One region of the Cupriavidus sp. USMAHM13 genome, then DNA from elsewhere that is predicted to be linked to it. Evidence: predicted binding sites of a transcription regulator. Region 1 holds the regulator's gene; the other holds the start of a gene.
What was found. Region 1 encodes sigma-54, which starts transcription at its own class of promoters, with help from an activator protein. Its sites were predicted from a motif close to TGGCANGNAANCTGCTTT; they were not measured.
Positions count from the first base shown of each region.

Region 2: a site for sigma-54 is predicted at 3,134-3,151, ahead of BKK81_RS21160 (formate/nitrite transporter family protein). Genes of this name have one in related genera too.

Region 1 is NZ_CP017751.1:946,841-952,283, reverse strand. Features, by position in the region: gene lptA (lipopolysaccharide transport periplasmic protein LptA) at 1-398, shown strand, start outside; gene lptB (LPS export ABC transporter ATP-binding protein) at 454-1,248, shown strand; gene BKK81_RS04310 (RNA polymerase factor sigma-54) at 1,349-2,824, shown strand; gene hpf (ribosome hibernation-promoting factor, HPF/YfiA family) at 2,874-3,224, shown strand; gene ptsN (PTS IIA-like nitrogen regulatory protein PtsN) at 3,609-4,064, shown strand; gene hprK (HPr(Ser) kinase/phosphatase) at 4,144-5,115, shown strand; gene BKK81_RS04290 (PsiF family protein) at 5,292-5,443, shown strand, end outside.
Region 2 is NZ_CP017752.1:619,932-625,374, reverse strand. Features, by position in the region: gene BKK81_RS21175 (hypothetical protein) at 1-650, shown strand, start outside; gene BKK81_RS21170 (TetR/AcrR family transcriptional regulator) at 665-1,396, opposite strand; gene BKK81_RS21165 (nitrate- and nitrite sensing domain-containing protein) at 1,697-3,028, shown strand; gene BKK81_RS21160 (formate/nitrite transporter family protein) at 3,344-4,180, shown strand; gene BKK81_RS21155 (bifunctional protein-serine/threonine kinase/phosphatase) at 4,190-5,443, shown strand, end outside.

The sequences.
Region 1 (5,443 bases):
CCGAGCTGCGCACCGACCCAGAGGGCTACCAGTACGCCATCGCCACGGCCAAGCCGGGCAAGCTCGCCTATATCCGCCAGAAGCGCGACAACGTCGACGAGTACATCGACGGCTGGGGCGACCGCATCGAGTACGACGGCAAGCAAGGCATCTCCAAGCTGATCGGCCAGGCCCGCATGGCGCGCCTGGCGGGCGGCAAGCAGATCGACGAGATCCGCGGCGCCGTGATCACCTACGACAGCAACAACGAGTACTACACGGCCAGCAGCAGCGGCGACAAAGGCGCGGTGACCTCCTCGGGACGCGTGCGCGCCGTGCTCTCGCCGCGCCAGCCGGCCAGCGCGCCGGCAGCGCCGCCGCTGGAGCTGAAGCCCGCACCCGCGCCGTCCAAGTCCTGAACCCAGCCGAACGCAACGCATCCAGCGCGCCAGGCGCTCCCAACGCACTGCCCTCATGACCGATACCCAGACCGCCCCCGCCGCCACCGCCAGCAACGGCCAGTCCGCCGGCGGCAGCACGCTGACGGTACGCCACCTGAAGAAGCGCTATGGCTCGCGCACGGTGGTCAAGGACGTCTCGCTCGACGTCAAGAGCGGCGAGGTGGTCGGCCTGCTGGGGCCCAACGGCGCCGGCAAGACCACCTCCTTCTACATGATCGTCGGCCTGGTGGCGCTGGACGAAGGCGACATCGTGCTCGACGGCCTGCACCTGAGCGGCCTGGCCATCCACGAGCGCGCGCGCATGGGCCTGTCCTACCTGCCGCAGGAGGCCTCGGTGTTCCGCAAGCTCAACGTCGAGGAGAACATCCGCGCGGTGCTGGAGCTGCAGATCGTCGACGGCAAGCCGCTGTCGGCGCAGGAGATCGAGCGCCGCCTGGACGCGCTGCTCGACGACCTGCAGATCGCCCACCTGCGCCAGAATCCCGCGCTGTCTCTGTCGGGCGGCGAGCGCCGGCGCGTGGAAATCGCGCGCGCGCTGGCTTCGGCCCCGCGCTTCATCCTGCTCGACGAACCGTTCGCCGGTGTCGACCCGATCGCGGTGGGCGAGATCCAGCGTATCGTCAGCTTCCTCAAGGCGCGCAACATCGGCGTGCTGATCACCGACCACAATGTGCGCGAGACGCTGGGCATCTGCGACCACGCCTACATCATCAGCGAGGGCGCGGTGCTGGCCGAGGGCCGCCCGCAGGAAATCATCGCCAACGAATCGGTGCGCCGGGTCTACCTGGGCGAGAACTTCCGCATGTGATGCGGTGGCCGCGCCTCGCCGGCGCGGGACCGCGACAAAGCGGCAGGAACGTTAGCAATTTTCGTTCCATCGCGCTGCGGATGGGCATAGAATAGGCCGCATGAAACCTTCGCTTCAGCTCCGCCTTTCCCAGCATCTCGCACTGACGCCACAGCTTCAGCAGTCGATCCGGCTGTTGCAGCTTTCCACGCTCGAACTGCAGCAGGAAGTCGAGCAGGCCCTGATCGAAAACCCTCTGCTCGAGCGCGAAAACGATTGGATCGAGAGCCCGCTGCGGGTGGCCGCCGATGGCAGCATCAACGTGCAGAGCGCACCCGCGCCGGCCCCGGCCGAAGCGCAGGGCAATGGCGAGGCACGCAGCGACGAGGGCGGCGGCGATGAAGAGCGCTTCGGCGACGGCGCCGACGACTACGGCAGCGACTGGAGCCTGGACGACTTCGCGCGTCGCCCCCAGGGCGACGAAGACGAGAAGGCGCCGCTGCAACTGCGCGACGCCGAGCCGACCCTGCGCGAGCACCTGATGGAACAGCTCGCGCCGCTGAAGATCTCGGCGCGCGACAAGGGCCTGGCCATCTTCCTGATCGAGTCGCTCGACGACGACGGCTACCTCAGCGCCACGCTCGAGGAGATCTGCGAAGAGCTGCCCGAAGAGCTGGAGTTCGAGATCGAGGAAGTGCAGGCCATGCTGGCCCTGCTGCAGAGCTTCGATCCACCCGGCGTGGGAGCGCGCAATGCGGCCGAATGCCTGGCGCTGCAGCTGCGGCGGCTGTCGCATCCGCAGCGCGAGCTGGCGCTGGGCATCGTCAACCACCACCTGGAACTGCTGGCCGCGCGCGATTACACGCGCTTGAAGAAGGCGCTGCAGGTGGACGAGACGGCGCTGAAGGCAGCACATGACCTGATCCGCTCGCTGGCACCGTATCCGGGCCACGCCTACAACCGTCCGCAGGCCGACTTCGTCGTGCCCGACGTGTTCGTGCGCAAGAGCGGCAGCGGCTGGATCGCCCAACTCAATCCCGACGTGATGCCGCGCCTGCGCATCAACGACATGTACGCGCAGATCCTGCGCGGCGCCAAGGGCGAATCCGGTGCCGCCGGCCTGCAGCAGAAACTGCAGGAAGCCCGCTGGCTGATCAAGAACATCCAGCAGCGCTTCGACACCATCCTGCGTGTCGCACAGGCCATTGTCGAGCGTCAAAAGAACTTCTTCAGCCACGGTGAAATTGCGATGCGCCCCTTGGTTTTGCGGGAGATTGCCGATACACTGGGATTACACGAGTCAACCATCTCTCGGGTGACGACTAACAAATACATGGCCACCCCCATGGGCACTTTCGAGCTGAAGTACTTCTTCGGCAGCCATGTGTCCACGGAAACGGGCGGCGCTGCTTCATCAACGGCTATCCGAGCCTTGATCAAGCAACTGATAGGAGCCGAAGACCCGAAGAATCCCCTGTCCGACAGCCGAATTGCCGAATTGCTGGGCGATCAGGGCTTCGTCGTGGCGCGCCGGACGGTCGCCAAGTACCGAGAAGCGCTGAAGATCCCGGCAGTCAATCTCCGCAAGTCTTTGTAGCCGAGCCGCATCGCCTGCCTGGTGTGGCTCTTTCAGAAGGAGAAGCGCTATGAACTTCAAGATCAGTGGACACCACCTGGACATCACGCCACCCCTGCGTGAGTACGTGGAAACGAAGCTGGAGCGTATCGTCAGGCATTTCGATCAAGTCATCGGCGTTAGCGTGCTGCTCTCTGTCGACAACCACAAGGAAAAGGACAGGCGTCAGTACGCGGAAATCAATCTGCATCTGAAGGGCAAGGACATCTTCGTCGAGGCGCACCACGAAGACCTGTATGCGGCGATCGACGCACTGGTCGACAAGCTGGACCGTCAGGTCATCCGGTACAAGGACCGCGTGCAGAGCCACGACCGGGAATCCGTGAAGTACCAGATGGCTGCCGCACAGATGCAGCAATAGCCAGAGAAAACAATAAGAACAATCTGCCTGATCTGCCTTGAGGCCGCCCGTCGGCCACCAGCACAAGGGCCAGACCACGAACCGCGCATCAGCGCGGTTTTTTGCTTTTGGCGGACCGGCTCGCGTGCACGCCCCGTACACGCCCTCGTCCGGGGGAGTTCGCAAGTGGCGCGACGCAGTGTATGCTCTCCAATACATGAGTCGCCGCTACCGCCGGGACCGCGGCTTGCGCGCCGCACAAGAAGGCGGGCGGGCTGCTCTATAATGGTCCGATACTCCGCATGCCGGCGCCCGACCGGCGGAGCGAGCGGATATTCCGCCTCTTTGACCCGGCCGGGCGCGCAGCGCACCGGGCCGCTTATCTGGAATCCCTGCGCACCTGCCATGAACCGTTTGGCCAAATTGCTGCCGCCAGGCAACATCACACTCGACGTCAGCGTCACCAGCAAGAAGCGCGTCTTCGAACAGGCCGGACTCCTCTTCGAGAACAACCATGGCGTGGCGCGGGCCACGGTCACCGACAACCTGTTCGCGCGCGAGTCGCTGGGCTCGACCGGGCTGGGCGCGGGCGTGGCCATCCCGCATGGCCGCATCAAGGGCCTGAAGCAACCGCTGGCCGCCTTCATGCGTCTGGCCGAGCCGATCCCATTCGAATCGCCCGACGGCAAGCCGGTGTCGCTGCTGATCTTCCTGCTGGTACCCGAGCAGGCCACCCAGCAACATCTCGAGATCCTGTCGGAGATCGCCCAGTTGCTGTCCGACCGCGACATGCGCGAAGGCCTGGCCACGCTGCCGACGCCCGAAGCCGTGCACCAGCTCCTGACCGAATGGCATCCCTGACCGGCGCTCCGCCCGCAGGCGCGGGCCAAGGCACCGGCGGCGGGTCCTAGCGCTTTCCAGCCCCACCAGACTCCCCCGCATGGAACTCACCGGCGTTTCTTCCCAGTCCATCTTCGACGACAACGCAGCCGACCTCAAACTCTCATGGGTGGCGGGTCTCGAGGGGGCGGATCGCGCCTTCGACGTGGATTTCGCCCGCGAAGCCACCTCGGCCGCCGACCTCGTGGGCCACCTGAACCTGATCCACCCCAACCGCATCCAGGTCCTCGGCAAACCCGAGATCACCTACTACCAGCGGCTGGACGACGAGATGCGCAAGCGGCAGATGGGCGAGCTGATCCTGCTCGAGCCGCCCTTCCTGGTGGTCGCCGACGGCATGGAGCCACCGCCCGACCTGGAACTGCGCTGCACGCGCTCTTCCACACCGCTGTTCACCACGCCGGTATCCTCGGCGGCCGTGATCGACCACCTGCGCCTCTACCTGTCGCGCATCTCGGCGCCGCGCGTGACCATGCACGGGGTATTCCTCGACATTCTCGGCATGGGCGTGCTGATCATGGGCGAATCCGGCCTGGGCAAGAGCGAACTGGGCCTGGAACTGATCTCGCGCGGCCACGGCCTGGTGGCCGATGACGCGGTCGACTTCGTGCGCCTGGGTCCGGACTTCGTCGAAGGACGCTGCCCGCCATTGCTGCAGAACCTGCTCGAGGTGCGCGGCCTGGGCCTGCTCGACATCAAGACCATCTTCGGCGAGACGGCGGTGCGCCGGAAGATGAAGCTCAAGCTGGTGGTGCAACTGGTGCGCCGCAACGACGGCGAGTTCGAGCGGCTGCCGCTCGATTCGCAGTACCTGGACGTACTGGGCCTGCCGATCCACATGGTGAAGATCCAGGTTGCGGCCGGCCGCAACCTGGCGGTGCTGGTCGAGGCTGCGGTGCGCAACACCATCCTGCGCCTGCGCGGCATCGACACGCTGCGCGACTTCATGGACCGCCAGCGGGCCGCGATGCAGGCCGACGCGGTCTCGCGGGGCCAGGGAAGACTGCTCTGACGCCGGCCGGCATGCCGCCGGCCGCTGCTTGCAATTGCTTACAGGAACACGGGCGCGGCCGTCAACGCAGGCCGGCGGCGCGCCGTTGTGTGCGGTAATGGGCATCGAGCCCAGTCAGACACCGCGGCGCCGGCATGGCACGCGGCCATGAAGTCTTCCACAGCCAGGAGAAGAGCATGAAGAAGATGATCGCGATCTGTGCACTGCTGACCCCGCTGTTCGCCACGGGAGCATTCGCCCAAGGCTCGGCGCCCGCGGCGGCCAACTCCCAGCAGGACAAGATGAAAGCCTGCAATACGCAGGCCTCCGGCAAGAAGGGCGACGAGCG
Region 2 (5,443 bases), on a different replicon from region 1:
TGATCGCCTTGTTCCGCACGCAGTACTACCTCGGCTGCGAACTGGCCGCGCGCTTCCACGGCACGCAGCGCGGCTGGCAGTACCTGTCGGATGGCGGCCACTTCGAGAACACCGCCGTCTACGAACTGCTGCGTCCCGAGCGCAACGTCAGCCTGATCGTGCTGTGCGATTGCGGCTGCGATCCGGACTACCGCTTCGGCGACCTGGCCAACCTGGTGCGGCTGGCGCGCATCGACCACGGCCTGGAGATCGCCGTCGACGCCGGCGCCGCGGCGGATCCCGTGCTGGGGCAGGTGTTCGGCGTGCCGGAGGATTTCCGCGCAGCCGCGCAGCCGCAGCCGCAGCCGGAGCCGGCCGGCGCCGGCAAATGCGCGCTGCTGCTGCAGGTCTTCCGTGCCGCCGATGCGCAGCCGCGCCAGCCCGTGTGCCGCATCGTGCTGCTCAAGCCGCGCCTGACGGCCTGCGCGCCGCTCGATGTCGCCGAGTATGCCGCCACCCGCCCGGCCTTCCCGCAGGAGCCGACCGCCGACCAGTTCTTCGACGAGGCGCAGTGGGAGAGTTACCGTGCGCTGGGCCTGGCCATCGGCGCGCGCGTATTCGGTGGCGGCCCGCACGGCGACGCGGTGGCGCGGACCCTGTTCGCGCTGTAGCGATGGCCGCAGGCCTAAGCCTTGCGCGCGCTGCGGGCGCGGGCGGCCTTCGCGCCGCCGGGTGCCGCCGGCGCGCTGCTGTCCGGCGCCACCACGCACACCGTGCGCATCACGGTCGCCTGGATCACCTCGCGCCAATGGGCGAGCGCCGGCTGGCTCATCATCGCCTCGCCAAGGAAGGCGCTCAGCGTGTGGTGGTTCGAGTTGTAGAAGTAGCCGAGCGAGGCGATCACCAGGTAGATGTCGCGCGCCTGTGAATCTGCACGGAAGGTGCCCGCGGCCTTGCCACGCGCGAGGATGCCGTCCAGCACCGACAGCGCATAGCGCGAGATGTCGCGCAGCCGTTCCGACTTCTTCGCATGCTTGCCCTGGCTCATGTTCTCGCTGGACAGGATGGCGACGAATTCAGGATGCTCGAGGTAGTAGTGCCAGACGAAGTCGATCAGCTGGGACAGTGCCCGCACCGGGTCCTCGGTATCGAGTTCCAGCTTCTGCTCGGCTTCGTTGAGCTGGGCATAGATGGTCTCGAGCACTTCGACGAAGAGTTTCTCCTTGCTGCCGAAGTAGTAATAGATCATCCGGTCGTAGGTCTTGGCCAGCGACGAGATGCGTTCCACGCGGCCGCCTTCGTAGCCGCGCTGGGCGAAGACCTTGATGGCTGCCTTGAGGATCTTGGCACGGGTGTCCTGTGCCTGCCGGGCCCGGGTTCCGGCTGCCGCGCTCTTTCTTGCGGTCGGGGTGCTCATATGTCAGCGGCGTGACGCCGCGTTGCTGTACGGATCGAGGCCGCCAGTATACCGATGCCATGCGTGCCGTCGCGGCTTCTCTGCGGCATGGCCCGCATGGCTTCCGGTCGCGGCCGGGAGGCCGGGCGCGCCGGTGCCGCACTCGGCACAGATGGCCGCCGTCGTCCGGAGCGTCGCGTGCCGGCCATGGGCATGGAGCTTGCTTGATGCCAGTCGAGTCGGCGTACGCCTGCCTGCCGATGTGGCAGGCAGGGCAGGTGCGCCAACCTGCTTCCCGCAACGCGACACCCGCTTTCGCCGATGCCATTGCCCGTCTTCCAATTCGTCCTGCGCGCCAAGCAACTCGAGATCGAGGGCCTGCAGCGGATGGCTGCGCGCATCGAGCTGGTGGACCTGATCGGCCGCCTGATCGACGCGTTGCAGCGCGAGCGTGGCGCCAGCAGCCTCTATGTGGCTTCCGGCGGCATGCGCTTCGGCCAGGAACGGCAAGACGCGACGGCTCAGGCCGAGCCGCTCGAGGCGACGCTGCGCCAGCGCTTCATGGAACAGCTCGATCCCGCCCAGGGCAGCTCTGCGCGCATGCTGTCGTTGATCGCCTGGGTGCTGCTCGACCTGGACACGCTGGCCGGGCTGCGCCAGCGCATCGGCCAGCGCGGCATCTCGGCGCATGACGCGGTGGCGGCATTCAGCCGCGTGATCGCGGGCATGGTCGAGCTGATCTTCCACCTGGCCGACGTGGCCCTGCAGCCGGGTATCTCGCGCCTGCTGGTCGCGCTGGTGCACGTGGTGCAGGGCAAGGAACTGGCGGGGCAGGAGCGCGCGGTCGGGGCCCAGCTGTTCGCATCGGGACAGTGCAGCGCCGATCCGCAGCAGCGCATCCTCCATTTGATCGACGCGCAGGAACGCAGCCTGCAGGTGTTCGAGGATTTCGCCGAGCCGAGCCAGCTCGCCTGGTGGCAGCGGCATCAACTGCAGCCGCACGTGGCGGCGCTGGAACGCCTGCGCCGCGCGCTGTGCACGGCAAAGCCGGGAGCCGCGCTCGACGGCCAGCTCAGCGAGAACTGGTTCGAGGCGAGCAGCGAGCGCATCGCCGGCCTGTGGCAGGTGGAGGTCGGCCTGGCGCAAGCGCTGCGCCAGGCCTGCGAGGCGCAGATCCAGGCATCGGAGCAAGAGCTGCAGGATTCCGAGGGCTTGCTGCGCCAATTGCGCGACAACCCGCCGCCCCATACCCACGCCGTGGCCTGTTTCTTCGAAGAAGCCGCGCAGGTCGAGGCGGTGCCGGTGCTGCCGGGCGTGGCGGATGGACCTGCCTCGGCGGTGCCGGGCGGCGCCGACCAGCCCACGGTGGCGGCGCTCAAGACCCTGCTGCAGGCGCAGTCCTCGCGGCTGGCGCGTGTCGAGGTGGAACTGGATACGGCGCGGCGCGCCTTGCACGAGCGCAAGGTCATCGAGCGTGCCAAGCGCGCGCTGATGTCGCGCCTGGGCATGAGCGAGGAGGATGCCTTCCGCGCCTTGCAGAAGGCGTCGATGGACCATAACCGCAGGCTGGTCGATGTCGCCGAGGCGACGCTTGCCATGCCGGAACTGGCAGCGCCGGCAAGCGGGCGCGCCCGGCCGCCGCACCGGAGTTGAGCGTGCCGGTGTGCGCTTGCCGTGCCCCTGCACCGTATGTGTGCGGCGGCGGCACGCCTGCGCCCGTGCGGCGCGATGGGGCGGGCGGCGCCGGCCCTGCGGGTCGGGCACGGAACGTGCGTAAGGGCAGGGCATCAGGCTAATGATGGCTTGGTGAGGTTGCCCCCGTGCGCGGCGAGGCGAGGCATCGCGAATCGTGCGGCGCGGGCGACAGGAATACGTGGATAACGGCGTCCCGTCCACGCATCGGCTGCGGCCGGTGCGTGGACGCGGACGCTTTTTTTTTCTTTGTCCTACCGCTCAGAGGAAATTCCGATGGCCTACCTAGCCCCTGCCGAGTTCGTCTCCAAGATGGTCGATGCCGGTGAGTCCAAGTTGCTCATGTCGACCCGGGATACCTTGATCCGCGCCTATATGGCCGGCGCCATCCTCGCGCTGTCCGCGGCCTTCGCGGTCAGCGTCACCGTCAACACGGGCGATCCGCTGGTCGGCTCGCTGCTGTTCCCGGTGGGCTTCTGCATGCTCTACCTGCTGGGCTTCGACCTGCTGACCGGCGTCTTCACCCTGGCGCCGCTGGCCGTGCTCGACCAGCGCCCGGGCGCCACCTGGGGCGGCGTCATGCGCAACTGGACCCTGGTCTTCGCCGGCAACTTTGCCGGCGCGCTGACCGTGGCGGTCTTCATGGCCATCATCTTCACCTATGGCTTTTCCGAAGCGCCCAACCTGATCGGCCAGAAGATCGGCAGCATCGGCGAGAGCCGCACGCTGGGCTACGCGGCCCACGGCGCGGCCGGCATGCTGACGCTGTTCATCCGCGGCGTGATGTGCAACTGGATGGTGTCGACCGGCGTGGTCGCTGCGATGATGTCGACCTCGGTGTCGGGCAAGGTCATCGCCATGTGGATGCCCATCCTGGTGTTCTTCTACATGGGCTTCGAGCACTCGGTGGTCAACATGTTCCTGTTTCCCTCGGGCCTGATGCTGGGTGGCCATTTCACCCTGATGGACTATCTGCTGTGGAACGAGATTCCCACCGTGGTGGGCAATGTCGTCGGCGGCCTGACCTTCGTCGGCGCGACGCTGTACAGCACGCACTACAAGACCGCGCCCAAGCGCGTTCCGGCTGCCCCGGCCAAGCGCGCCGCCGTCTGAGGCCGTGCGATGGACGCGCTGCGCGTGGCGGTCGGCCAGCATTCGCAAGCCGGGTGCAAGCGCGTCAACCAGGATTTCCACGGCGCCGCGCTGCCCGCCGAGCCGCAGCGCAGCGCCAAGGGCATCGCCGTGGCGCTGGCCGACGGCATCGGCAGCAGCGCCGTCAGCCAGGTGGCGAGCGCCGCGGCGGTGCGCGGCTTTCTCGAAGACTACTATGGCACGAGCGAGGCCTGGAGCGTGCGCCGCGCGGCGCAGTGCGTGCTCGCCGCGACCAATTCCTGGCTGCACGCGCAGAACCAGCGCGGCGATGCGCGCTTCGACAAAGAGCGTGGCTACGTCTCCACCTTCAGCGCGCTGATCTTCAAGGGCCGCGACGTCCATCTGCTGCACGTGGGCGACGCGCGCGTCTACCGCCTGCATGCACAGGCCTGGGAGCAGCTCAGCGACGATCACCGCGTGCGCCTGTCCTCGCGCGAGTCCTACCTGGGGCGCGCGCTCGGTGTGGGGCCGACGGTCGAGGCGGACTATCGCTGCTGGGCCGCCGAGGCGGGCGAGGTTTACCTGCTGGCCAGCGACGGTGCCTATGAATACCTCGACCACGCGGATGCGCGGCAGGCGCTGGCCGAGCACCCGGGCGACCTCGATGCCGCCGCCGCGAAGCTGGTCGCCATCGCGCTGGCGCGCGGCAGCCAGGACAATGCCACGGTGCAACTGGTGCGAGTGGAGGCGTTGCCCGACAGCGACGCCGCGGGTCTGTGGCGGCAGCGCGCGGAACTGGCGCTGCCGCCGCCGCTGCAGCCGCGCATGGAATTCGAAGGCTATCGCATCGAGCGCGAGCTGTACGCCAGCGCGCGCTGCCACGTGCACCTGGCGCGCGACCTGGAGGATGGCGCGTGCATTGCGCTGAAGACGCCCTCGGTCGACCTGCGTGAAGATCCGGCTTATCTCGACCGCTTCCTGCTCGAGGAGTGGGTGGCCCGGCGCATCGACAATGCGCACGTGCTCAGGCCGCATGCCGTGACGCGCGCGCGCCGCTACCTCTATACCGCCATGGAGTTCATCGACGGGCAGACCCTGGCGCAATGGATGCGCGACCATCCGCGCCCCGCGCTGGCGGACGTGCGCCAGCTGGTCGAGCAGGTCGCGCGCGGCCTGCAGGCTTTCCACCGGCGTGAGATGCTGCACCAGGACCTGCGCCCGGACAACGTGATGATCGACCGCACCGGCACGGCCCGCATCATCGACTTCGCCGCGGTGCACGTG